DNA from 3 places in the Rhizobium sp. UBA1881 genome. Region 2 is predicted to be linked to each of the others. Evidence: riboswitches for the same ligand, from Rfam matches in the RefSeq annotation. Region 2 holds a riboswitch; each other region holds the start of a gene.
What was found. A riboswitch is a leader RNA that binds a small molecule or an ion and turns the genes downstream of it on or off. The one in region 2 is predicted to bind cobalamin.

Region 1 (7,790 bases), on a different contig from region 2:
AGCTGATAGCGGTCGACGATCGGGTACTTCTTCTGCACGCGGCCGAGGAAGCCGGTATAGAACGGGTGCTCGTAGCCCGCGAATTTCAGCACGTGATAGGGCAGCTGCGACGGGCTGATGGTGCCGACGTTCTGCTTGACGCCCTTGCGGTTCGACCAGATGACAAGCGGCGTTTCGTGCTCCTGCTTCATGACACTGACGGAGGCCCGGCGCGTGGCGACCTGGTCGGGCATATAACCGGTATTCGTGTAGACGCTGCCGAGCGGTGGCAGGTGGTCGCCCCAGAGCACGATGATCGTCTCGCGATCGCGCTTGGATGCCCATTCGGTCAGCATCTTGAAGCTGTCGTCTGCCTCCTTGACGCCCTGCGTATAGGTGGCGAGCGTGGCGCGGTCGGCGTCGGTCAGATTGCCGGTGAAGTCGACCGTGTTGTTGGCGTAGCGATTGGCCTCGTAGGGGCCATGTCCCTGCAGGGTGACCGCGAAGAAGAAGAAGGGCCGGTCGAGCCCGTCAGCTTCCTGCATGATCTCCTTCATCAGGCTGTCGTCGGAGGCGAAAATGCCGCGCTTTTCCATGGTCGGCATGGTTTCTTCGGTGCGGAATTCCTCGAAGCCGAAATCCTTGTAGACCTCGTTGCGGTTCCAGAACCAGCCGCTGAACGGATGTAGCGCACGGGCCGCATAGCCTTCGCCGCGGAAGAAGGTGGCAAGCGACGGGATGTCGTTGCGGATATACTGCTGGTAGGGGATGCTGCCATAAGGCAGGAACGCATTGGAGAAGCCGGTCAGCGCCTCGAACTCGACATTCGCGGTCATGCCGCCGAATTCGGGCGAGAAGACGTGGCCTGACTGCGCCGCGCGGATCGTCGGCATCGGGTCTTCGGAGAATTTCAGCGTCTTCAGACGCGTCGGATCCCAGAAGGACTCGCTCATCAGCATGATCACGTCGGGCTTGTCGCTCGGACCGCTGAGATAGCCGTAATTGCGCGAGGGAATGGCGTCAAGCGCCTGCGCATTGAGGCCGGCGGGCGAGGCGACGTCGGCCATCGGGATGTTGAATATGAAGGCGAGGATGAAGCCGTTGCTGCGGTAGTTCTCTTTCTGGTCCCACATCATCGGCACCACCTGAAGGCGGTCGCGGATATAGGAATATTGCGAGTAATCCATCAGCGAGCCGAAGGCGGCGATGACGGGAACAGTTAGGCAGAGATTACGAATACGGTTACGGCGCGCCATCTTCGGCAGGCGTCGCCAGGCGTAGCGCCAAGCAAGCACAAGGCCGGTGACGGAGAGCAGGATGCCGACGGAAACCGCGATAGCCGTCATCGGGCGGTCGCGGACCATGACCGGAAGCAGCTCGAAAATCTGGCGGCCGAACAGCATGTCCGAGGGATAGAGCGGATCGGAAAGGTAGTGCTGCTTCTGATTGGAGACGAGCGCCGGGACGAGGACGAGCGGCAGGACGACCAGTGCAGAGAGGAAACGGCGACCGAGGACGGCATCGACGCACAGCATCACGATGGTAAGCATCACGACCGTGGTCATGCCGGGGCGCGCCGTAGAAGACAGAAATGCGCCGACGTCGGTTGCGCCGCCGCGGGCGATCACCTCGACCGAGAAGGTTGCAAGCAACGCCATCACGGCGGTCAGGGCGACTGCAATTGCGCCGCGCAGAATGGAGGGGCGGGTATCCGCGCCAACGCCGCCATAGAGCGCCGCCTCGCGCATTGCCGCTCCGGACTTGAAAACTTGGGCGATCAATGGCGGAACTCCAGTGTCATCTTAACGTCATCGAACTGTCACATCTTCGTCATGAACGCTAGATGAACCATAGTTGTTTCGCGGGCTTAACGCTTTTTTGATCACAAACTTTTCGGCAGCCGGTTGCCTCATTTCGCGTGGGCTCCGGATGGAGCCTCCCATTGCCGCGCGCGTGCGATCCTTGCGTGCCTTATTTAGCTGTCGTAGGTCATGGATATGTTCGCGTCAGAGGAGAGTTTGCATGCGCAGTTCCGTCGAGATCTACAACGTCAAGACGGGCGAGGCCCGTGTGATTTGGCAGACCGAGAGACTGGTCGAAGCCCCCAATTACGCCCCTGACGGCAGCTATCTCCTGCTCAACGACGAAGGTCTGCTTTATCGCCTGGCGCTCGACGGCTCGGCGAAGGTCGAGCATGTCGATACCGGCTTCGCGACCGCCTGCAACAACGACCACGGGATTTCGCCGGATGGCACCCGCATCGTCATCTCCGACAAGGTCGAGTTCGGCAAGTCGGCGATCTACACGCTGCCGATCGAGGGTGGGGCGCCGCAGCTGGTGACCACCAATCATCCGTCCTACTGGCATGGCTGGTCGCCTGATGGGAAGGAGCTCGCCTATTGCGGCATTCGCGGCGACCTGTTCGACATCTACACGATCGACGTGACCGGCGGCGAAGAGCGGCGGCTGACCAACGGCGAGGGGCGCAATGACGGGCCGGATTATTCGGCCGATGGGCGCTGGATCTATTTCAACTCCAGCCGCACCGGCCTCATGCAGATATGGCGTATCCATCCCGACGGGACCGGCGTGGAGCAGGTGACGCACGACAATTACGGCAACTGGTTCGCGCATCCGTCGCCCAACAACGACAAGGTGGTGCTGATTTCCTACGATCCGGATGTATTCGACCATCCGCGTGACAAGCATGTGCGGATGCGGATGATGGATATGGACGGGGGAAATCTCACGACGCTGTTCGAACTCTTTGGCGGACAGGGATCGATCAATGTTCCCAACTGGTCACCTGGTGGTGACGAGTTCGCCTATGTGCGATATTTCCCGGTCGAGGCTTGAGCGATTGCATCATGCGCGGTTTGTCGGCATAGGTGGCGCGTCGGGTGCCCGCAGGCTTGCGGGAGAATCGGGAATTCGGTGCGAGACCGGAACGTGCCCAACGCTGTAAGGCCGACGTCTGCCGCTTGATGCCACTGGCGCTTTTTGCCGGGAAGGCGTGGCAGACGGATGACGCCAAGTCAGAAGACCGGCCCGACAATCATAGACTGACCGCCTGGACAGCGGCCGGTTGTGTTGTTGGGGATTGACGATGCGACCAGACCAATCTGGCTCTCTTGCGAGAGCCGGTGCCTTTTCGACGAGCGAGCGCGACGCCGTTTACAGAGCCATCGAGACCAGACGCGACGTGCGATCCGAGTTCCTGCCGGATACGGTGCCTGATGATGTGATTGGACGGCTGCTGGCTGCTGCCCATCATGCGCCGTCTGTCGGCTTCATGCAGCCGTGGAATTTCATCGTCGTTCGCGATGAGGCCGTGCGATCGACCGTGTGGGAGGCCTTTGCCAAGGCCAATGCCGAGGCGGCGGAGATGTTTTCCGGCGAGCGGCAGCAGGCCTACCGCGCCTTGAAACTCGAGGGTATTCGCACGGCACCCGTCGGCATCTGCGTGACCTGCGATCCGGATCGCTGCGGCGACGTGGTGCTGGGGCGGACACACAATAGGCGGATGGATTCCTATTCGACCGTCTGCGCGGTGCAGAACCTGTGGCTCGCGGCGCGTGCGGAAGGCGTCGGCGTCGGCTGGGTCAGCATTTTCCACGAGGCCGATTTGAAGCGGGCGCTCGGCGTGCCTGATCGGATCGAGATCGTTGCATGGCTCTGTGTCGGCTATGTCGATCGGCTCTACGAGGAGCCGGAACTCGCAGTGAAGGGTTGGCGGCAGCGATTGCCGCTGGAGGAGCTGGTGTTTACCGATCGCTGGGGCGGGGGCGTGTAGCCCGCGACGCCTGTTACTGCTTCTGAGCCGGCGGTTGCTGCGGCTGGGCGCCCGGCATGGCTTGGTGCTTGAGGTCGATCGATCCCTGATCGCCGGCGAGGAACTGCGGGCCGACCTGGCGCACCTTGCCGGCACTGGGATCGTAGGGGCGGTCGGGGACCTGCGCCTGGGGCGCCGGCTGCTGTGGCGTAGGTTGGGTTTCGGGCTTGGCGGCAGCGGTGTTCGGGGTTTCGATCGTGGTGATCGAGCTCCGAGGCGGCGGGGCGCTCACAGACTGGTTGCGGCGCATCTGTTCGTAATAGGCGGGCAGATTGCAGCTGCAGGATGATTTCTCACCGGGCTTGCGGTTCTTGTAGGCGAATGCATTCGGCATGGCGCTGTAGGGCGCGCCTGTCGAGGCCGAGATCATGTTCTCGGTCTCGCCGCTGGAAACATCGTGATAGTAGAGCTCGGTTTCGATACCAGGGCACATCTGCTGGCAGGTGTTGGCGTCGCGGGCGAAATCGAAGGAGGTTGCGTTCGAGCGGATGGGGAAGAAGCCGCCGTCGCAGCTGCGCACGCAGATCGTGTTCAGATGCGTCAGCGGCTGGCCGCCGGGCGAGAACTCGTAGGAGCGCTGACGCTCGCCGCCGAGCGGGATGAAGGTGTCGCTGCGCATCGCCTGATCGTCGATGCTGGGCGGGGTCGCATATTGCGGCTCTTCATATTGCTGCACGGGCGCATTGCAGTTGTTTTCGTCGAGTGCTGCGAAGAGCTCGTTGCGCAGGCGGGCGTCCGGGCTTTGCGCGCGCAACTCGTCGCGACGCATCTGCAGGTCGGCGATGTTGTCGAGCATCTTCGCTTCGGCTTGCTCAAGCTCGCCGCAATAGCCGGCATTGTCGCCGCCGATGACCACCATGCTGCCGCTGCTGCAGCCGTTGCGGCGCTGGTCGCTGCGCAGCTTGCGAAGCTCGAGGTTCTGTTCGGTGATGGCGCTGGCGAAGCGGCGTATTTCGGGCGACATGCCGCCGCCGATCGTCTCTGCGATGGTCGCCAGACGAGCGCGCAGCTGACCGCATATCGGCGCCAACTGCGCATAGGCAGGGGCGGAAACTGCAATCAGGAGTGCTGCGGCCAGCGTGAGGCGTTTCAAGGCATCGTCCCGTCAGTGAGCAAATACCAAATGGCGAAGGGCGGACCATGGCCCGCCCTTCGATATACATTGCTTGTCTTAACAAGCTGCCGTTCAAAGCCTAACGCATTTTCAGCGTCCAAGGCAAATCACGCAGCCCAGATCATGCAGGCTGGGATGCTTCCACAACCGCGAGGGCCGCCATGTTGACGACGCCACGCGAGGTGACCGACGGCGCCAGGATGTGTGCGGGCATGGCCGCGCCGAGCAGGATCGGGCCGACATGCAGGCCGTCCGTCATCGACTTGACGACGCCGAGCGTGATGTTGGCCGCATCGAGGTTTGGGAAGACCAGAAGGTTGGCTTCGTCGTGCAGCGTCGTGTTCGGCATGACGCGCTTGCGCAACGTTTCCGAGATCGCGCTCTCGCCATGCATTTCGCCATCGACCTCGAGATCGGGCGCGGTGTCGCGGACGAGCTGCAAGGCGTTGCGCATCTTTGTGGCGCTTTCCGATTCACGCGAGCCGAAGTTCGAATGCGACACGAGGGCTGCGCGCGGCGTGATGCCGAAGCGCTTGATTTCCTCGGCGGCGAGAACCGCGGATTCCGCCACTTCCTCGGCCGTCGGATTGAACGTCACGTAGGTGTCGGTGAAGAAGGTTGCGCCGCGCTGCGAGATCAGCAGGCTGAGTGCCGAGAAATCCCGGACATTCTGGCGTTTGCCGACGATCTGGCGGACATCGCGCAGGTGCTTTTCATAGCGGCCTTCGAGACCGCAGATCAGCGCATCGGCCTCGCCACGCTTCAGCGCCAGCGCGCCGATAACCGTGGTGTTGGTACGAACGATGGTGCGCGCCGCTTCCGGGATGACACCGCGGCGACCGACCAGCGACAGGTAGAGCTCGACATATTCGCGGAAGCGCGGATCGTCCTCAGGATTGATGACGTCGAAATCGGACAGCGGACGGATGCGCAGACCGTAACGCTTCAAGCGCGTTTCGATGACCTGCGGACGGCCGATCAGGATCGGCTTGGCGATGCCTTCCTCGAGCAGGACCTGGGCGGCGCGGAGCACGCGCTCGTCTTCGCCTTCGGAGAAGATGACGCGCTTCTTGTCGGCATTCTTGGCGGCCGCGAAGATCGGCTTCATGACGAAGCCGGAGCGGAAGACGAAGCGGTTCAGCTGGTCGAGATAGGCGTCGAAATCGGCGATCGGGCGCAGCGCCACGCCGCTATCGGCCGCGGCCTTGGCGACGGCGGGCGCGATGCGCAGGATGAGGCGCGGATCAAACGGCGAGGGGATGAGATAGTTGGGCCCGAAGATCGGCGTTTCGTCCGAATAGGCGCGGGCGGCGACATCCGACGGCTCCTCGCGAGCGAGGGCCGCGATGGCACGCACAGCCGCCATCTTCATTTCCTCGTTAATCGTCACAGCGCCGCAATCGAGCGCGCCGCGGAAGATATACGGGAAGCAGAGGACGTTGTTGACCTGGTTCGGGAAATCCGAGCGGCCGGTGCAGATCATCGCATCCGGGCGGGCGGCGCGGGCGAGATCCGGCATGATCTCCGGGTTCGGGTTGGCGAGCGCCATGATGAGCGGCTTCTCGGCCATCTGCGCCAGGAGTTCCGGCTTAAGGACGCCGGCGGCCGAAAGGCCGAGGAACACGTCGGCGCCGCCGATGTTTTCGACCAGCGTACGCGTGTCGCTCTTCTGGGCGTAGACGCTCTTCCATTCGTCCATGAGCTCGACGCGGCCTTCATAGACGAGGCCTTCGAGATCGTGGACCCAGATGTTTTCGCGCTTGGCGCCGAGCGTGACGAGGAGGTTGAGGCAGGCAAGGGCGGCCGCGCCGGCGCCGGAGGCGACGATCTTGACCTCTTCGATCTTCTTGCCGGCCAGTTCCAGGCCGTTCAGGATTGCGGCGGCGACGATGATGGCGGTGCCATGCTGGTCGTCATGGAAAACCGGGATCTTCATCTTCTCGCGCAGCTGGCGTTCGATCTCGAAACATTCCGGGGCCTTGATGTCTTCAAGGTTGATGCCGCCGAAGGTCGGCTCGAGCGCGGCGACGGTGGAGACCATGTGATCGACGGTCGTTGCATCGACCTCGATGTCGAAGACGTCGATGTTGGCGAACTTCTTGAAGAGAACGGCCTTGCCTTCCATGACCGGCTTGGAGGCCAGCGGGCCGATATTGCCGAGGCCGAGGACGGCCGTGCCGTTGGAGATCACGGCAACTAGGTTGGCGCGCGAGGTATAGTCGGCTGCCGTTTCCGGATTGTCGCGGATGGCGAGACAGGGCGCGGCGACGCCGGGCGAATAGGCGAGAGCGAGGTCGCGCTGGTTGCCGAGCGGCTTGATGGCCTGGATCTCGATCTTGCCGGGACGGGGATAACGGTGGAAGAACAAGGCCTGTTCATCGAGGCTGCCGCCTGCCGCTTTGTTGTCCGTCTTCGGTTTGTCGCTGTGATCCATCGTAATGCTCCAGGCTGTCGCACATGCTTTCATTGGAGCGCTTTCAATACATCAATCGAAAGACGGTAACAGCGGGAATTTCGGTTCCGGTTCCCAAAAACAACGCAAATGTGCAACAGCGCCCGCGAGATACCGGGGATTTGCGGCGGAAGGGCCTGTGATCAGAGCCCGACACCCGGGCCGTGTCATCTTCCTGAAACACGAGTCTGGTTTTCAGAGGCACAGATGAAGCATGGGGCACGGGCAGTATGCTTGTGAAGGACAATATGGATACGCGCCACTTCCGTACGCTCTTTATTTCCGACGTCCATCTCGGCTCGAAAGCCGCGAAAGCCGACTTCCTGATCGACTTTCTCAAGTACCACGAAGCCGACACGATCTTCCTGGTGGGAGACATCGTCGATGGCTGGCGCCTGAAGCGCAGCTGGTAT
Region 2 (7,790 bases):
CGGCGGCAGGCGTGCCCTCGGCCAGCGGCTTGCCGAGCGCCATGGCGACGACGCGCGAGCAGAGCCGTGACACCATATCCATATTGTGTTCGATCAGCAGGATCGACTTGCCCTGCGCATTGAGCTCCAGCACGCGCTCCATGATCGTTTCCAACAGCGCCGGGTTGACGCCCGCCGCCGGCTCGTCGAGCAGGATCGCCTGCGGATCGGCCATCAGGATGCGTGCGAGTTCGAGCAGCTTGCGCTGCCCGCCGGACAGTACCTTGGCAGGTTGTCCCTCGAGGCCCGACAAGGTGACGAACTCCAGCAGCGCGCGCGCCTTATCGGTCGCCAATCGTTCCTGCTGCCTGACATGACCGAAGCGCAGGAAGTTGGCGAACAGCCGCTCGCCGTCCTGCGCCTGCGCGCCGACGAGCACATTCTCCAGCACGGTCATCTCGAGAAACGGCTTCGGGATCTGGAAGGTGCGGCCGACGCCGCGGCCAATTCTCTGCTCCGGACTTTCCTGCGAGACCTCGCGGCCGCCGATCCAGATCTCGCCAGATGTGGGCTTGAGGCTACCGGCGATCAGATTGAACAGCGTCGTCTTGCCGGCGCCGTTCGGGCCGATGAGACCGATCAACTCGCCTTTGTTGAGCCTCAGCGACATGCCGCCAACGGCCACATTGCCCTGAAACGACTTCACCAGCTCGCGCGCGTCGATCACGGCTTTGGCGGGTTCTGCCGCTTTCGGTGGGGCGTCTGGCACTGGCAAAGGCATGGAGGAAAGAAGTCTCTTGATTTGATTGGTGATGTTTGATCAAACTTCACCCCATGGTGAAAAGCAACCGAAAAAAGTGGCGTTCCACGGGGGAGACTTGATGGGAGACCCCTCTGCAGGAGCCCGTGCGAGGAAGCCGGCCGATGGCGGTCACGACCGTGACGAAGCGCTGTCGCCGGTCGGGCGCGAAACGTTGCAGGACCGCGTCTACGCTCAGCTGCGCAATTCGCTGATCAACGGTATGTTCGATGCCGGCGACGTGCTGCGCATCGTCGATCTGGCCGAGCGCCTGCAGACCAGCACCATGCCGGTGCGCGAGGCGCTTGGCCGTCTCGTGTCCGAACAGGCGCTGGAATCGCTGCCCAATCGCTCGGTGCGCGTGCCGCTCATCACCCGCGAACGTCTTGACGATCTCGCCCGCGCCCGCATCCTGATCGAGGGCCAGATGGTGGCGCTGGCGCTGCCCAATCTGAAGGATGACGATTTTGCCGTGCTGAAGCAGATCAATATCGACTGCGATCTCGCATTCGAGCAGCATGGCAAGGACATTGGCCATGTCACCTCGGCGCTGAACCAGCAATTCCATTTCCACATCTATCATGCGGCTTGCTCGCAGGTGCTGATCCCTATCGTCGAGAGCCTGTGGCTCCAATCAGGCGCGATCATTCGCAAGGCCGCGCATATTCACGACGAACAGGGCGGACTTGCCGCCACCAATCATCATTGGGCGCTGATCGATGCGCTGGAAAAGCGCGATGCCGAGGCCGCGATGCAATCGCTTTCCAACGACATCAGCCGCTCCTTCGATCTCATCCGCGGGCGGCTGGATGCCGAACCCGACGGCAATGCATCGGGAGACCACCATGCCTGAACCCATCGACGACGGCTTCGACCTGTTTGATCTGAGGGTCGACGTGATCATCCCCGAAGGCGGCGCGGTTTACTGCGGCGCAAAGCCGGGCGATCATTTCGAGCTCAAGGGCGAAATGCTGCATCTGCCGGAGGGGCAGGGGATCTCGATCTACTCGCTCTCCTCCGTCCTGCCGCTGCTCGCGGCAAAGCAACGCCCGACCGATCGCAACGACTGGATGACGACGGACGCCGACATCGCTTGCCCGGACCCGAATTGCTCGACACGGCTGAGGATCACTCGCACGGGTATCCGCCGTTTCAGCCATGCCGCCACCACGGCGGTTCCTTTGAATGACGAATAGGCCGAAAGATATGCAGCGCATCACCATCGCCCCCGGTTACGAAATCTCCCGCGTCATCCGCGGCGGCTGGCAGTTGGCCGGTGGGCACGGCGCGATCGATGGCGACAGCGCCGTCGAGGACATGATCGCATTCGCTGATGCGGGGATTACCACCTTCGACTGCGCCGATATCTATACCGGTGTCGAGGAGCTGATCGGCCGTTTCCGCGTCGCCTACAAGAACCTGCGCGGAGAAGAGGCCCTGTCGCGCATCCGCGTCCACACCAAGTTCGTGCCCGATCTGACGGTGCTGCCAAACATCAGCAAGGCTTATGTCGAAGGCGTCATCGATACTTCGCGCAAGCGGCTCAACCTCGATTGCCTCGATCTCGTGCAGTTCCACTGGTGGGCCTATGATATCGAGGGCTGGCTGGAGACGGCGGGCTGGCTGAAGGAGCTGCATGAGGCCGGCAAGATCGGCAAGATCAGCGGCACCAATTTCGACACGGATCATATCGAGGCGATCATCGGCTCGGGCGTGCCCTTTACCTCGTTGCAGCTGCAATATTCGCTGCTCGACCGGCGGCCGGAAAAGCGCATGGTTGCGCTTGCTCAGGAAAAGAACTTCGCGCTGTTGTGCTACGGCACCGTGGCCGGCGGCTTCCTCGGCGATCGCTGGCTCGGACAAACGGAGCCGGAGCATCCGCTCGAAAACCGCTCGCTGACGAAATACAAGCTGATCATCGATGATTTCGGCGGCTGGGACCTGTTCCAGGCCCTGCTGTCGACGCTGCGCGGGATCGCCGACCGGCACGACACCGATATCGCCACGATCGCAAGCGCCGCCATGCTGACCAAGGCAGGCGTCGCGGCCGTCATCGTCGGCGCCCGCAACAGGGAGCATTTGAAGTCCAATCTAGCCATCGCCGATATCGCGCTCAGCGAAACGGATAGAGCCGAGATCGACGCGATCCTTACGCAATCGAAGCCGCTCGACGGCGACGTTTATACGCTGGAGCGGGACAGGGAAGGCCGCCACGGCAGCATCATGAAGTACAATCTCAACAAAGGGGAACAAAAATGAGAACGACATTCCTGCTTTCCGCCATGGTCGCTGCCCTTGCTGCGTCCACGGCGCCGACGTTCGGGGCCGATTGCGACATCACCGTCGGCCTCGTCATGGAACTTACCGGCCCGGCCGGTGAATATGGCCAGGCGGGCGCGAAGTCCGTTGAGATGGCCTTCCGCGACATCAACGATGCCGGTGGCGTCAATGGCTGCAAGATCGTTGCAGACACGCGCGACAGCCAGAGCCAGGGCAACGTCGCCGTCGATCAGGCGACCCAGCTCGTCAACATCAAGAAGGTGCCGGTCATCATCGGCGGTATCATCTCGTCGGTATCGATCCCGATCCTGACATCGGTGACGGCGCCGGCCGGCGTCGTGCAGGTCTCGCCCGCATCCTCTTCGCCGACGCTGACCGAGCTTGGTCGCAGCGGCAAGACCAACGGCGTCTTCTTCCGCACCATCACGTCCGACGCGTTGCAGGGGACGGCCGCCGCGAAGTTCGCGATGGATCAGGGCTTGAAAAAGATCGCGATCATCAACGTCAACAACGACTTCGGCGTCAACATGGTCAAGGAGTTTGCGACCGCATACCAGAAGCTCGGCGGCACGATCACATCGACGACACCCTATAACGAGAAGCAGTCGAGCTACGCGTCCGAAGCCAGCGCCGCCATGGCTGGTGAGCCCGATGCGCTCTATCTCGTCAGCACCCCCGTCGATGGCGCGACCATCGCCCGCGCCTGGGTTTCCGGCGGTGGCAAGCAGACCTTCCTGCTGAATGACGGCATGAACTCCAAGGACTTCATCGAGAGCGTCGGCGCGCAGTATCTGGAGAACGCCTACGGCACCTCCTCGGGCACCAGCCCGACGGCGTCGACCGAATATTTCACCGGCAACTACGAAGCCTTCTCCGGCGGCATCTCGCCTTCGGCCCCGGCCGCCGACCGCTCTTATGACGCGGGTGCGATCGTGGCGCTGGCCATTGCCAAGGCCGGCAAGGCCGATGCGGCCGCCATCAAGGCAGCCATGCCGGAAGTTGTCGCCGAGGGCGGCACGCCCATCCATGCCGGCAAGGAAGAGTTCGCCAAGGCGCTGCAGCTCATCAAGGACGGCAAGCCGGTGAAGTATGAAGGTGTCATCGGCCCTGTCAGCTTCGACAAGTACGGCGATATCACCGGCCCGTTCCGCCTGTGGAAGATCAGCAATGGCGAGGTGACGACGGTCGGCGAATTGAGCGCCGAAGAGGTCACCAAGATCAAGACCGCGCAGTAGAAGCGCCAGGCGACATGGGGGATGTGCTCCCATGTCGCACCAGTCTGGTCTGGGCGCCTATGTGCTTTGTTGGCTAAGCAGATGCATTTGGCAAACACAACGACAGGCCATCGACATATGAAAAAGCGCTCAATCCTTCCGTCGATCTGTTCGATCGCGAGCCTGCTCGTGACGACATCCGCGGCATCCGCCGAGGATGTCGAGCATGGACGGCGGGTGTTCAGGCTGTGCGTTGCCTGTCACACGGTCGATTCCGATCGCAACGGTTTCGGCCCGCATCTGAAGGGTGTCGTCGGCCGTCCAGCCGGAAGCTTGCCCGACTACCGATATTCCGAAGCGATGAAGACGGCCGGTGCCGGCGGACTTGTCTGGGACGAGGCGGCGCTCTCGGAATTTCTATCAAACCCCAAGAAGAAAGTGCCGGGAACGAAGATGAGCTTCGGCGGCCTATGGACGACATCGGAGATCACCGACCTGATCGGCTATCTCCGAGCCAATCCCTAGACGCGCCAAATGTCGGTCCGCCACGGCTTGACGCCTCGGCGCCGGATCGCCTAAGTCACACCTGATGGTTCCCGAAGGGATGACTTCCGACGGGATTAATAGGGAACACGGTGCGGACGACCCGAATGGGGCCAAGACCGTGGCTGCCCCCGCAACTGTAAGCGGATTGCCTGATGTTCTTGTGGTGTTCGTCTCGAACGCCATGCCACTGCGAAGCTCTTCGTGGGAAGGCAGATGTCAGGTGCATATTCGCAAGCCAGGAGACCTGCCGTCAAAACAGTGTCCACCATCCCGGACGGGGTTGTCCGGAGAGGAGCATCATATGATGGTTTTTGACGTCAGCCGCTGGCGCGGCCCCGCTTTATTCCCCTCCACAAATCTCATGTCCGTGATCCAACGATAGTTTTCGCCGCCGCATGATTTCAGGCGAGCGCTCTGCTGTGTCGTCCTGCATCATCCGCGGCGGTCCCCGCGTCGAGTTTCACAGCCGCGGCCAGTCGGCTGCGGGCTTCAGTCATACATGAGGACCAATATGAACCGCATCATCCTGCGAACCGCGCTGCTTTCGATCGCGACGGCTTGCACCTTTACCACCTTTCTCCCCGCCGCCCATGCAGCGGCAACGACCTACCCGCTGACGATCACCAATTGCGGCCAGCAGGTGACATTCGACAGCGCGCCGAAGAAGACGGTGTCGATCGGCCAGGGCATGACCGAAATTCTCTACTCGCTCGGCCTTGCCGACAAGATCGTAGGCACGGCGGTCTGGGTCGGGCCGGTGCTGCCCGCCTATGCCGAGGTCAACAAAGGGATCAAGCGGCTGGCCGACAATGATCCGAGTTTCGAATCCGTCGTCGGCCAGGAGCCGGACTTGGTTGCGGCCGAGTTCGAATGGCATGTCGGCACGCAAGGCTCGGTCGGCAAGCGCGAGCAGTTCGCCGGTCTTGGCATCAAGACCTATGTCTCGCCGGCTGATTGCGTCGCGAAGGTCAACACCGATGGTGGCGACGGCGTGCGCAGTGAGCTCTTCACCATGGAGCTGATTTACCAGGAGATCGCCGAACTGGCGGAGATCTACGATATCCAGGATCGCGGCGCGGCCCTGATCGCTGACTTGAAGAAGCGCGAAGCGGATGCCGTGGCATCGCTTGGCGGGTCGGCAAAGGATCTGCCTGTCGCCTTCTGGTTTTCCAGCAAGGAAGTGCAGGGCGATGCCTTTATCGCCGGCAAGAACAGCGCTCCGGCCTATATTCTGAAAACGCTCGGCGCCCGCAACGTCGTCAGCACCGAGGAAGAGTGGCCGTTGGTCGGTTGGGAAACGATCGCGCAGGCCAACCCTGCAGTCATCGTCATCGCCACCATGGACCGTCGCCGCTACGCTGCCGACGATCCGAAGGTTAAGATCGACTTCCTTGAAAAGGACCCGGTCACCAGCCAGCTCGATGCCGTCAAGAACAGGCACTTCGTCGAGATGGATGCGCAGTCGATGAACCCGACGATCCGTACCATCGACGGCCTGGAACGCCTTGCCGCCGGCATCAAGTCCTTCGGTCTTTCCAAGTGAGGCACGCGTCGATAGCCCACCGAGGATGGAGAGCGCTGCTCGTGCTCTTCGTCCTTGCCGTCGTGGCATTGGGCTTTGTCATCAGTCTCGCCGTGTCTATCGGCGAGATCTCCATTCCTGTCGACACGACGGCCAAGGCCGTTGCGAACCGCTTGCTTGGCACCGGCTTTGAACTCAGCCGCATCCATGAAGGCATCATCTGGGATTATCGCCTGAGCCGCGCGCTTGTCGCCGCCAGCGCCGGAGCGGCTCTTGCGCTATGCGGCGCGGTGCTGCAGGCGTTGCTGCGCAATCCGCTGGCCGAGCCCTATGTACTCGGCATCTCGGCCGGCGCGTCTACCGGGGCCGTCGCCGTCATGATCCTCGGTTTCGGCTATGGCGTGTTGACGCTTTCCGCCGGCGCTTTCGTCGGCGCGGTCGCGGCGTTCCTGCTGGTGTCTTTGCTGGCGGTGGGCTCCGGCGGCGGGACGGACCGTATCATCCTCGCAGGTGTCGCCGGTTCGCAGCTCTTCAACGCGCTGACGTCCTATATCGTCACGACATCGGCAAATGCCGAGCAGGCGCGCGGCGTCATGTTCTGGCTGCTCGGCAGCCTTTCCGGCGTACGCTGGACGGATGTCTATCTTGCCGCTCCCGTTGCAATCGCCGGCTTTCTCGTCTGCATGCTTTACGCCCGCGCGCTCGATGCCTTCACTTTCGGTACCGATGCTGCGGCGGCGCTCGGCATTCCGGTCGCTGGTATCCGGATCGTGCTGCTTGCGCTCACGGCGCTGCTTACCGCGACGATGGTCAGCATCGTCGGCTCGATCGGCTTCGTCGGGCTGGTCATTCCGCATGCGGCGCGTTTCGTGGTCGGGCCGGGGCATGGGCGCCTGTTACCGGCAACGGCGATATCCGGAGCGATCTTCATGGTGGTCGCCGATATCGTCTCGCGCGTCATCATCCCGCAGCAGGTGTTGCCGATCGGCGTGGTCACCGCGCTCTTCGGCGCGCCGGCATTCGCGCTCATTCTCTACAAGGCGAGGCGGCCCGCATGAGCATTTCCATCAGCGATGTGCACTGGGCAACGTCAGGCGTGCTTGTTGTCAAGGGCATAAGTCTCGAGGTCCCCACCGGCCAGACGCTGGGCCTAATCGGGCCGAACGGTTCGGGAAAGTCCAGCCTGCTGCGGTTGATCGGCGGGCTGCGAAAGGTGAAGAGCGGTGTCATTGCACTCGGCGATACCGGCATCGACACGCTGGCACGCCGCGACATTGCCCGGCGTGTTGCCTTTGTCGAGCAGCAGGCCACGACGGAAACACAGGTGACGGTCACTGAGGTCGTCCGTCTCGGGCGCACGCCACATCGCGGTCCGTTGGCGCCGTGGAGCGCCAATGATGAAGAAGCGGTCGAGAATGCGCTGCGGCAGGTGGGCATGGTCGAGAAGGCG
Region 3 (7,790 bases), on a different contig from region 2:
TTGAAAGATGAGATGATGACAGCTCCGCTTCGCCGTCCCATTCCGCTCCTCGACAACGATGTGCTGCGCACCTTCGTGGCGATAGCCGAGACCGGCAATTTTTCAACGGCAGCCGAAGCTGTCTTCCGAACGCCGTCGGCCGTGTCCATGCAGATCAAGAAACTAGAGGAGCAGCTCGGCGCGACGTTGTTTCTGCGCGACGCGCGCTCGGTGTCGCTGACGCAGCACGGAGAGGTGCTTCTCTCCTACGCGCGCAACATGCTGGCTCTCTCCAACGAGGCGGTGTCGCGCTTCATCATGCCGGAGTTGAGCGGCGTCGTGCGGCTTGGGGCGCCCGAGGATATCGGGGAGCGGATACTGCCCGGCATCCTGAAGAACTTCGCCGAGAATTTTCCAGGCATCATGGTCGACGTCACCATCGACATGAGCCTTGGGCTGCGCAAGCGCATGGAGGAACAGAGGCTCGATCTGGCGCTGATCAACTGCGCCACGCGCCCCCTGCCGACCGATGGCGAGATCGTCTATCGCGAAAGGCTGGTCTGGGCAGGCGCCAAATGCGGCACCGCGCATCGGCGCGAGCCTCTGCCGATCTCCATCTGGGAAGAGGGTTGCATCTGGCGGCTGGAGGCGCTTGCGCAGCTTGAGCGAATGAAGCGGGATTTCCGCGTGGCGTTTCTAAGCGGCCATACGATGGCGCAGCGCGCCGCCGTGGTCTCCGATCTCGCGATCGCGCCTCTGCCGCGCTCCTATGTCGGCGAGGACATGGAAATCCTCGGCGCGCAGGACGGGCTGCCCGAGCTCGGCTCCTTCGATATCCGCCTGTTGACCGTCTCGCAGATGACCGCGCCGATGAAGACGGTGGCCGAAAGCATCCGGCTGGCATTCAGCGAGAAGGCCAAGGCGATCGCCGCCTGACGGCCATTCGGGCACGGTGTTGGTGCCCGGCTAATATCGCTCATTTAAAAAAGAGAAGTCCGGCTGAAACCTTTTTGGGTTCAGTGCGTTATCAGCGCGCAGCAGTCGCGTGACTGGCTGCGGAGAGCGGTTTTTAACAAGGGATTTTCGACTATGACCACCACGGTAAAGATTGGTGCTGCCATCATGCTTCTTTTCACTCTTGCCTCTTGCGCCAACACCATCCGTGGCGTCGGTCGCGATACGGCGAACGCCGTCAACGCCACGCAGGATGCTGGTCGCAACGTCAATCACGCCGCTCAGCGTTAAGCCGGCTCAGATCTTCGCCTGCGGATAAGCTTTCTCCAGCCCACCCGATGCCGTCAGGCCTTTGCGGAAGGCGGCATAGGCGGGATGTTGGCTTGACTTGGAAGCTTCCATAAGACGAATCTGGAGACGCGGCGGTGCGGCGTCTCCAACCCATTTTCCGAATGCCTCGAGTTTCAGCGAATTCAGGAACGGTGCGCGCGACGCATTGTCGAGGTAACGATGGACGCCATCAATCAGGCTGTCGTCCTGCGCCGGATTTTCCATGATCAGCCCAAGATAGGACTTGTCCTGTTCGCCCAGCGCGGAAAACTTGGCGGCGATCGTCTCGGAATCGGGAAACGGGGCTGAGGTCATTGTCATTCTCCATGTCGTGTCATTCGTCGCTGGACGCGGCGAGTCGTCTTTGGCGACTTATATGCAACGCGCTTGCTTGCGGAAACCTCTCGCCCGTGCGGCAGCCTGTCTCAACCGCTCATATCGTTGCCGAAACAAAATCGTCAAAAGGGCGCGAATTCATATTTGGTTAAGTGCTCACTAACCATCCGGTAACAATGTGTCGCTAAGAATAGCGACGTGGCGGGGGACAACCGCTGCTTCTCCGGATCAGGTATTGCGTCCCGGGGAACGTGAGCTTCGCCGTGTTCGGGCAAAGCGCCAGCGTATTTCGGCAAGCCGCGCGACTTCAGGTCTGCGCGGCTTTCGCATTTCAAGCGGCTGCGATTGAGCCGTTGTGATTGACCGAGGCTGAAACACCGTTGTACGCCCTCTTCAGTTTTGAGGAGCGCCGCGCCAATGACCAAAGCCATCATGCTGCAAGGAACCGGCTCGGATGTCGGCAAGACGGTGCTGGTCGCGGGCCTGTGCCGGCTGGCGGCCAATCGCGGTCTCAAGGTGCGCCCGTTCAAGCCGCAGAACATGTCGAACAATGCCGCCGTCGCCGATGATGGGGGCGAGATCGGGCGGGCGCAGTGGCTGCAATCGATGGCCGCGCGCGTGCCATCCTCCGTGCACATGAACCCGGTGCTCTTGAAGCCGCAATCGGATGTCGGCAGCCAGATCATCGTGCAGGGGAAGGTCTGGGGGCAGGCCAAAGGACGCGACTACCAGCGGCTGAAGCCGCAATTGCTGGACTACGTCACCCGGAGCTTCGAGGAGATTTCGGGCGGCGCCGATCTCGTCATCGTCGAGGGGGCGGGGTCACCGGCGGAGATCAACCTACGGCCGGGCGATATCGCCAATATGGGCTTTGCGACGCGCGCCGACGTGCCCGTAGTTCTGGTCGGGGATATCGATCGTGGCGGTGTGATCGCCTCGCTGGTCGGGACGCACGCGATCCTGTCCGACGAGGATCGGGCGATGATCTCGGGCTATATTATCAACAAGTTTCGCGGCGACGTGTCGTTGTTCGACGACGGGATTGCTGCTGTCGGGCGGTTCACCGGCTGGCCCTGTTTCGGCGTCGTGCCATGGCTGAAGGCCGCCTCGCGGCTGCCGGCCGAGGATTCGGTGGCGCTGGAGCGGCTGGCGAGAGGGCAGGCCGGGGCGCTGAAGATCGCGGTTCCGGTGTTGCCGCGGATCGCCAACTTCGACGATCTCGATCCGCTGCTGGCGGAGCCGGATGTGGAACTGGTGTTCGTGCGCGCCGGCGAACGATTGCCTGCCGATGCGCAGCTGATCATCCTTCCGGGCTCGAAGTCGACCATTTCCGATCTCGCGGATTTGAGGGCTCAAGGCTGGGATAAGGATCTCGCCGCGCATATCCGGCGCGGCGGACGGGTCATCGGCATTTGCGGCGGCTATCAGATGCTCGGGCGCATGGTGCGTGATCCGCTGGGCATCGAGGGGAGCGTGCGCGAGATCGAGGGCCTTGGGCTACTCGACGTCGAGACCGTCATGGACGCAGAGAAGACGGTGCGCAACAGCGTGGCGGTTTCCGCGGAGAATGGCGAGGCCCTCTCGGGCTACCAGATCCATCTCGGGATTACCGAAGGCGCCGATCGCGTGCGGCCTTTCGCGATCGTCGATGGCAAGCCTGATGGTGCGATATCCGGGGACGGGCGGGTCGTTGGGACGTATCTGCACGGGCTGTTTGCAAGTGACAGCTACCGGTCCCGGTTGCTTGCGAGCTTCGGCCTCACGGGCCAAAGCCGCGACTATCGCGCCGGCGTCGAGCAGGCGCTTGACGAGGTTGCAGCCGAGCTCGAAACGCATCTCGATAACCGCTGGCTGGACAACCTGTTGGGTTAGATCTCGCCGGAGACCTCGCGGCGGCGGCGGTCCAGTTCTTCGCTGTAACGGCGCAGCGTGTGGGCTTCGCTGAGCTGGCCGACCACGGTGCGCTCGACGAGGTTGTTGACGACAGCGAGCGCTTCGCTCTCGGTCTTGTCGAAGATCGCGGCGGCCTGCTTGGCGTTCATCTGTGGCGTCAGGAAGTCGTTGCGGTAGCGCACGAATTCGTCGAGGCCTTTGCTCTCGTCGGCGGTGTCGGTGAGGTTGGCGTAGATATCGGGCACAAGCACAAGACCGGCATATTTGCCACTGTCCTCGACCAGGATCACGCGCTGGGCCGAGCCGATCGGGAAGCTTTCCTTGAATTGCTCGATGCTGATGCCGACCTTCGCGGTCTTGACGTCGGCGCGCATCAGCTTGTTGACCGTCAGATTGCGGATCCAGCCGACATCATGGGCGCTGCGGATGCTTTCGCCACGCAGGTGAAAACGCCATGTGGCGAAGGAGTAGCCGAAGGTGCTGCGCACGACCAGCGACGAGGTGATGACGGCGGCCAAGACCAGTGCGGTGATCGGGAAGTCGCCGGTGATCTCGAGCGCCAGGAAGGTCATTGTCAGCGGCCCGCCGATGACGGCCACGGCAAGCGAGCTCATGCCGACAACGGCATAGATGATCGGCGTCAGCGTCGCATGGGCAAAATAGGGGGCCGAATAGGCGAAGAACTTCCCGAGCAGCGCGCCCATGAACAGCGAGGCGAAGAACAGGCCACCGCGGAAGCCGGAGCCGATCGAGATCGCCGAGGCCAGCGCCTTGAGCAGGAAAAGTCCGATCAGCACGGGAATCACGACCTCGCGGTCGAGATTGAGATGTAGCGCGCCATGGCCTGCCGACAGCACCTGCGGCGTCACCAGCGCGAGCAGCCCGACAATGATGCCGCCAAGCGCCGGGCGGAAAGGGAGCGCGATCGAGCTGCGGCGTGCGAGCTCCTCGATAAAGGCGACGCCCTGCATGATCAGGATGCCGATGCCGGCGCAGAAGGCGCCGAGCAGGATGGCGGGCACATAGTCGGCCGGCATGACGGTGCCGAAATCGCCGACATCGATGATGAAGTCGCTGCCGGCCAGCAGCCGAGCGACCAGCGTGGAAACGAGCGCCGAGACGACGACCGGCGTCAGCGACACGATCGTATAGGTGCCGATGATCAGCTCGAATGCGTAGAAAGCGCCCGTCAGCGGCGCGTTGAAGGCGGCGGCGATGGCGCCGGCGGCGCCGCAGCCGACGAGGACGCGCAGATCGGCGCGGCGCAGTTGCAGCTTGAAGCCGAGCTTCGAGGCGATGCCGGACGCCAACTGGGTGTAGCCGGCCTCGAGGCCGACCGAGGCGCCGAAGCCGTTGGATATCAGGTTTTGGATCGCGACGATGATGCTGTCTGTCAAGGACAGGCGGCCACCGTGCAGTGCGTTGGCCTCGATCGGGTCGACCATCGGCTTCTTGCGGGTCTTCGCCAGCACATACATCAACAGGCCGAGCAGGATGCCGCCGCAGACGGGGGCGGCCATCAGCAGGAACTTGTCGTCGATCTGAGAGGAGCTCAAACGCTCGACATCGCTGATCCCGAAGATCAGGCTGTGCATCTCGCGCGAGATCAGGCTCATGCCGGTGACGGCGAGGCCTGACGTGACGCCGATCAACGCGCCGGCCAGCACCATGCCCATTTCGCTGCGCCTGAGAAGCGCGCGCATGCGCCCCGCATCGAGCAGTGTGTGTAGCGGGCCAAGCCGTCTAAGATTGATTTTCAGGCGCATGATGGGGAAACTAGGCGGGCGAAAGCCCGTTCAAGGGTGGTAAAAGAGGGGATAGTTGCGGTGCTGCGCCGCGTGCGCTGCAAATGCGGCAAAAACCCGGCTGACGCAACAAGTTTTTATGACATTAAGTGCCTGATTATAGACGATAAATTTGGTAGAGATGATCGTCTTGAGGGTTGATATCAATCAATTTGGCCGGTGGGCGAGATTGGCGGTCGATTGACTTCGCAGTCGCGCTTGCCTAACCATGGATCGATAACGGATGGTTCCGGATCGCCAAAAGCGGTGCGGATGAAAAGGGAATGTGACGGGGTGGACCCAACCAGGGCGCCTTCATCACAGCCGACCCCGCGACTGTAGAGCGGTCAGGGTCTTCCATCCGGCGTCGGATGCTCTCAAGCCGGCTGCCTGCGTGGTGCAGGCGGGCGAGGAGCTGAAGACGGCGGAAAAGCCACTGGCAATGCAAGCCATGATCAACCGGGGTTGGACGCCTCCTTATCTACGAATCGTCCGCCTTTTCATGATTGCAGCCGGGAAGGCGAGGAAGAACCGATGGCACGATCGGGATGGCCTGCGTGGCTATCCCGATCGCGCCTGGACCCGCGAGCCAGGAGACCTGCCAATCGTGCCGGGCGCAAAGCCCACCCCTGGGCAAGTGTGCCCGATGCCAGCACGGAGGTTGTCATGGCAGATAATGAGACTTTGGCGTCGGCGTCAGGCTGGACGCGCTCCTGTGAAGTCGTCCACGCATGACGACCGCATCCTCTACGCTTATTTTAGGCGGCGCCCGCTCCGGCAAGTCGCGCTTTGCCGAACAGCTCGTCATCGACAGCGGCCTCGATCGCCACTACATCGCCACCGGCCGCGCCTGGGACGAGGAGATGCGCGCCCGGATTGACCAGCATAAGGCCGATCGCGGCGATCTCTGGACGACGCATGAGGAGCCGCTCGATCTCGTCGGCCAACTTGCCGCGATCGATGGCGAGGGGCGGGCGGTTCTGGTCGATTGCCTGACGCTGTGGGTCACCAATCTGATGATGGATGAGCGCGATATGGCAGCAGAATTCGCGGCACTGGCCGCCTATCTGCCGAAGGCCAAGGCGCGCCTCGTAATCGTTTCCAATGAAGTCGGCCTCGGCATCGTGCCCGAGAACCGGATGGCGCGCGAATTTCGCGACCATGCCGGACGGCTGCACCAGATGATCGCGGCGGTCGCCGCGGATGTGTATTTTATCGCGGCGGGACTGCCGCTGAAAATGAAGGGTTGAATTGATGAACCAGCAGAAGATCCCCGCCACCGTCATCACCGGCTTCCTAGGCGCCGGCAAGACGACGATGATCCGCAACCTTTTGACCAATGCGGGCGGCAAGAAGATCGCGCTCATCATCAACGAGTTCGGCGATCTCGGCGTCGACGGCGAAGTGCTGAAGGGCTGCGGCGCGGAAAACTGCACCGAGGACGATATCATCGAGCTCACCAATGGCTGCATCTGCTGCACCGTGGCCGACGACTTCATCCCGACGATGAGCAAGCTTCTGGAACGCGAGAACCGGCCGGATCATATCGTCATCGAAACCTCGGGCCTTGCCCTGCCGCAGCCGCTGGTCGCCGCCTTCAACTGGCCCGACATCCGCACCCAGGTGACCGTCGATGGCGTGATCACCGTGGTCGACAGCGCCGCCGTCGCCGCCGGCCGTTTCGCCGACGATCATGATGCCGTCGATGCCCGCCGCGTCGAGGACGAGACACTCGACCACGAGAGCCCGATCGAGGAACTCTTCGAGGATCAGCTCACCTGCGCCGACCTGATCGTGCTCAACAAGACCGACCTCATCGACGGCGCCGGCCTTGCCCGCGTCCGCGAAGAGGTTGCTTCGCGCACGGCGCGCAAGCCCGCGATGATCGAGGCGAAGAATGGCGACGTGCCGGCGAGCGTTCTGCTCGGCCTCGGCATCGGCACAGAGGAAGATATCGGCAACCGCAAGTCCCATCACGAGCTTGAACATGAGGACGGCACGCCGCACGATCACGACGAGTTCGACAGCTTCGTCGTGGAACTCGGCCCGATCGCCGATCCGGCCGTCTTCGTCGAGAGCCTGAAGGGCATCATCGCCGAGCACGACGTTCTGCGCCTCAAGGGCTTCGTCGACGTTCCCGGCAAGCCGATGCGCCTGCAGCTGCAGGCCGTCGGCAGCCGCATCGACCACTATTTCGACCGCGCCTGGGCCGCCGGCGAGGCGCGCGGTACGCGGCTGGTGGTGATCGGGTTGCATGAGATGGATGAGGGCGCGGTGCGTCAGGCGATCGAGGCGCTGGTTTAAGGTTGATGGTTGAAATGGGCGCGTCCGGTTTTGAAGATTGCTTGAGTGGTGCCGTGTGGCCCCCTCATCCGACCCTTCGGGCCACCGACCGGGGTCGAGCCGCTGGTCTCGACCCGTCCTTCGGACCCCCGCTGGGGAGAAGGGACTCGGGGCCGGCCGCTCGCGCCAATCTTCCCTTCTCCCCCGCGGGGAGAAGGTGGCCCGAAGGGT

Region 1: it holds a riboswitch for cobalamin, as region 2 does, so the genes downstream of both, bluB (5,6-dimethylbenzimidazole synthase) here and B3605_RS06255 (ABC transporter substrate-binding protein) in region 2, are expected to answer to the same signal.
Region 3: it holds a riboswitch for cobalamin, as region 2 does, so the genes downstream of both, cobU (bifunctional adenosylcobinamide kinase/adenosylcobinamide-phosphate guanylyltransferase) here and B3605_RS06255 (ABC transporter substrate-binding protein) in region 2, are expected to answer to the same signal.

What each region holds. Positions count from the first base shown of each region.
Region 1 is NZ_DDHH01000134.1:17,717-25,506, forward strand. Features, by position in the region: gene B3605_RS16405 (LTA synthase family protein) at 1-1,727, opposite strand, end outside; gene B3605_RS16410 (TolB family protein) at 2,002-2,835, shown strand; cobalamin riboswitch at 2,861-3,045, shown strand; gene bluB (5,6-dimethylbenzimidazole synthase) at 3,086-3,772, shown strand; gene B3605_RS16420 (DUF2865 domain-containing protein) at 3,786-4,904, opposite strand; gene B3605_RS16425 (NADP-dependent malic enzyme) at 5,047-7,359, opposite strand; gene B3605_RS16430 (UDP-2,3-diacylglucosamine diphosphatase) at 7,626-7,790, shown strand, end outside.
Region 2 is NZ_DDHH01000057.1:181,878-189,667, forward strand. Features, by position in the region: gene B3605_RS06225 (ABC transporter ATP-binding protein) at 1-760, opposite strand, end outside; gene B3605_RS06230 (GntR family transcriptional regulator) at 861-1,631, shown strand; gene B3605_RS06235 (TIGR04076 family protein) at 1,624-1,974, shown strand; gene B3605_RS06240 (aldo/keto reductase) at 1,985-3,037, shown strand; gene B3605_RS06245 (ABC transporter substrate-binding protein) at 3,061-4,293, shown strand; gene B3605_RS06250 (c-type cytochrome) at 4,411-4,797, shown strand; cobalamin riboswitch at 4,846-5,084, shown strand; gene B3605_RS06255 (ABC transporter substrate-binding protein) at 5,330-6,361, shown strand; gene B3605_RS06260 (FecCD family ABC transporter permease) at 6,403-7,398, shown strand; gene B3605_RS06265 (ABC transporter ATP-binding protein) at 7,395-7,790, shown strand, end outside.
Region 3 is NZ_DDHH01000169.1:21,911-29,700, forward strand. Features, by position in the region: gene B3605_RS20870 (LysR family transcriptional regulator) at 1-915, shown strand, start outside; gene B3605_RS20875 (entericidin A/B family lipoprotein) at 1,069-1,224, shown strand; gene B3605_RS20880 (hypothetical protein) at 1,231-1,578, opposite strand; gene B3605_RS20885 (cobyric acid synthase) at 2,017-3,471, shown strand; gene B3605_RS20890 (chloride channel protein) at 3,468-5,258, opposite strand; cobalamin riboswitch at 5,505-5,896, shown strand; gene cobU (bifunctional adenosylcobinamide kinase/adenosylcobinamide-phosphate guanylyltransferase) at 6,008-6,526, shown strand; gene cobW (cobalamin biosynthesis protein CobW) at 6,531-7,580, shown strand.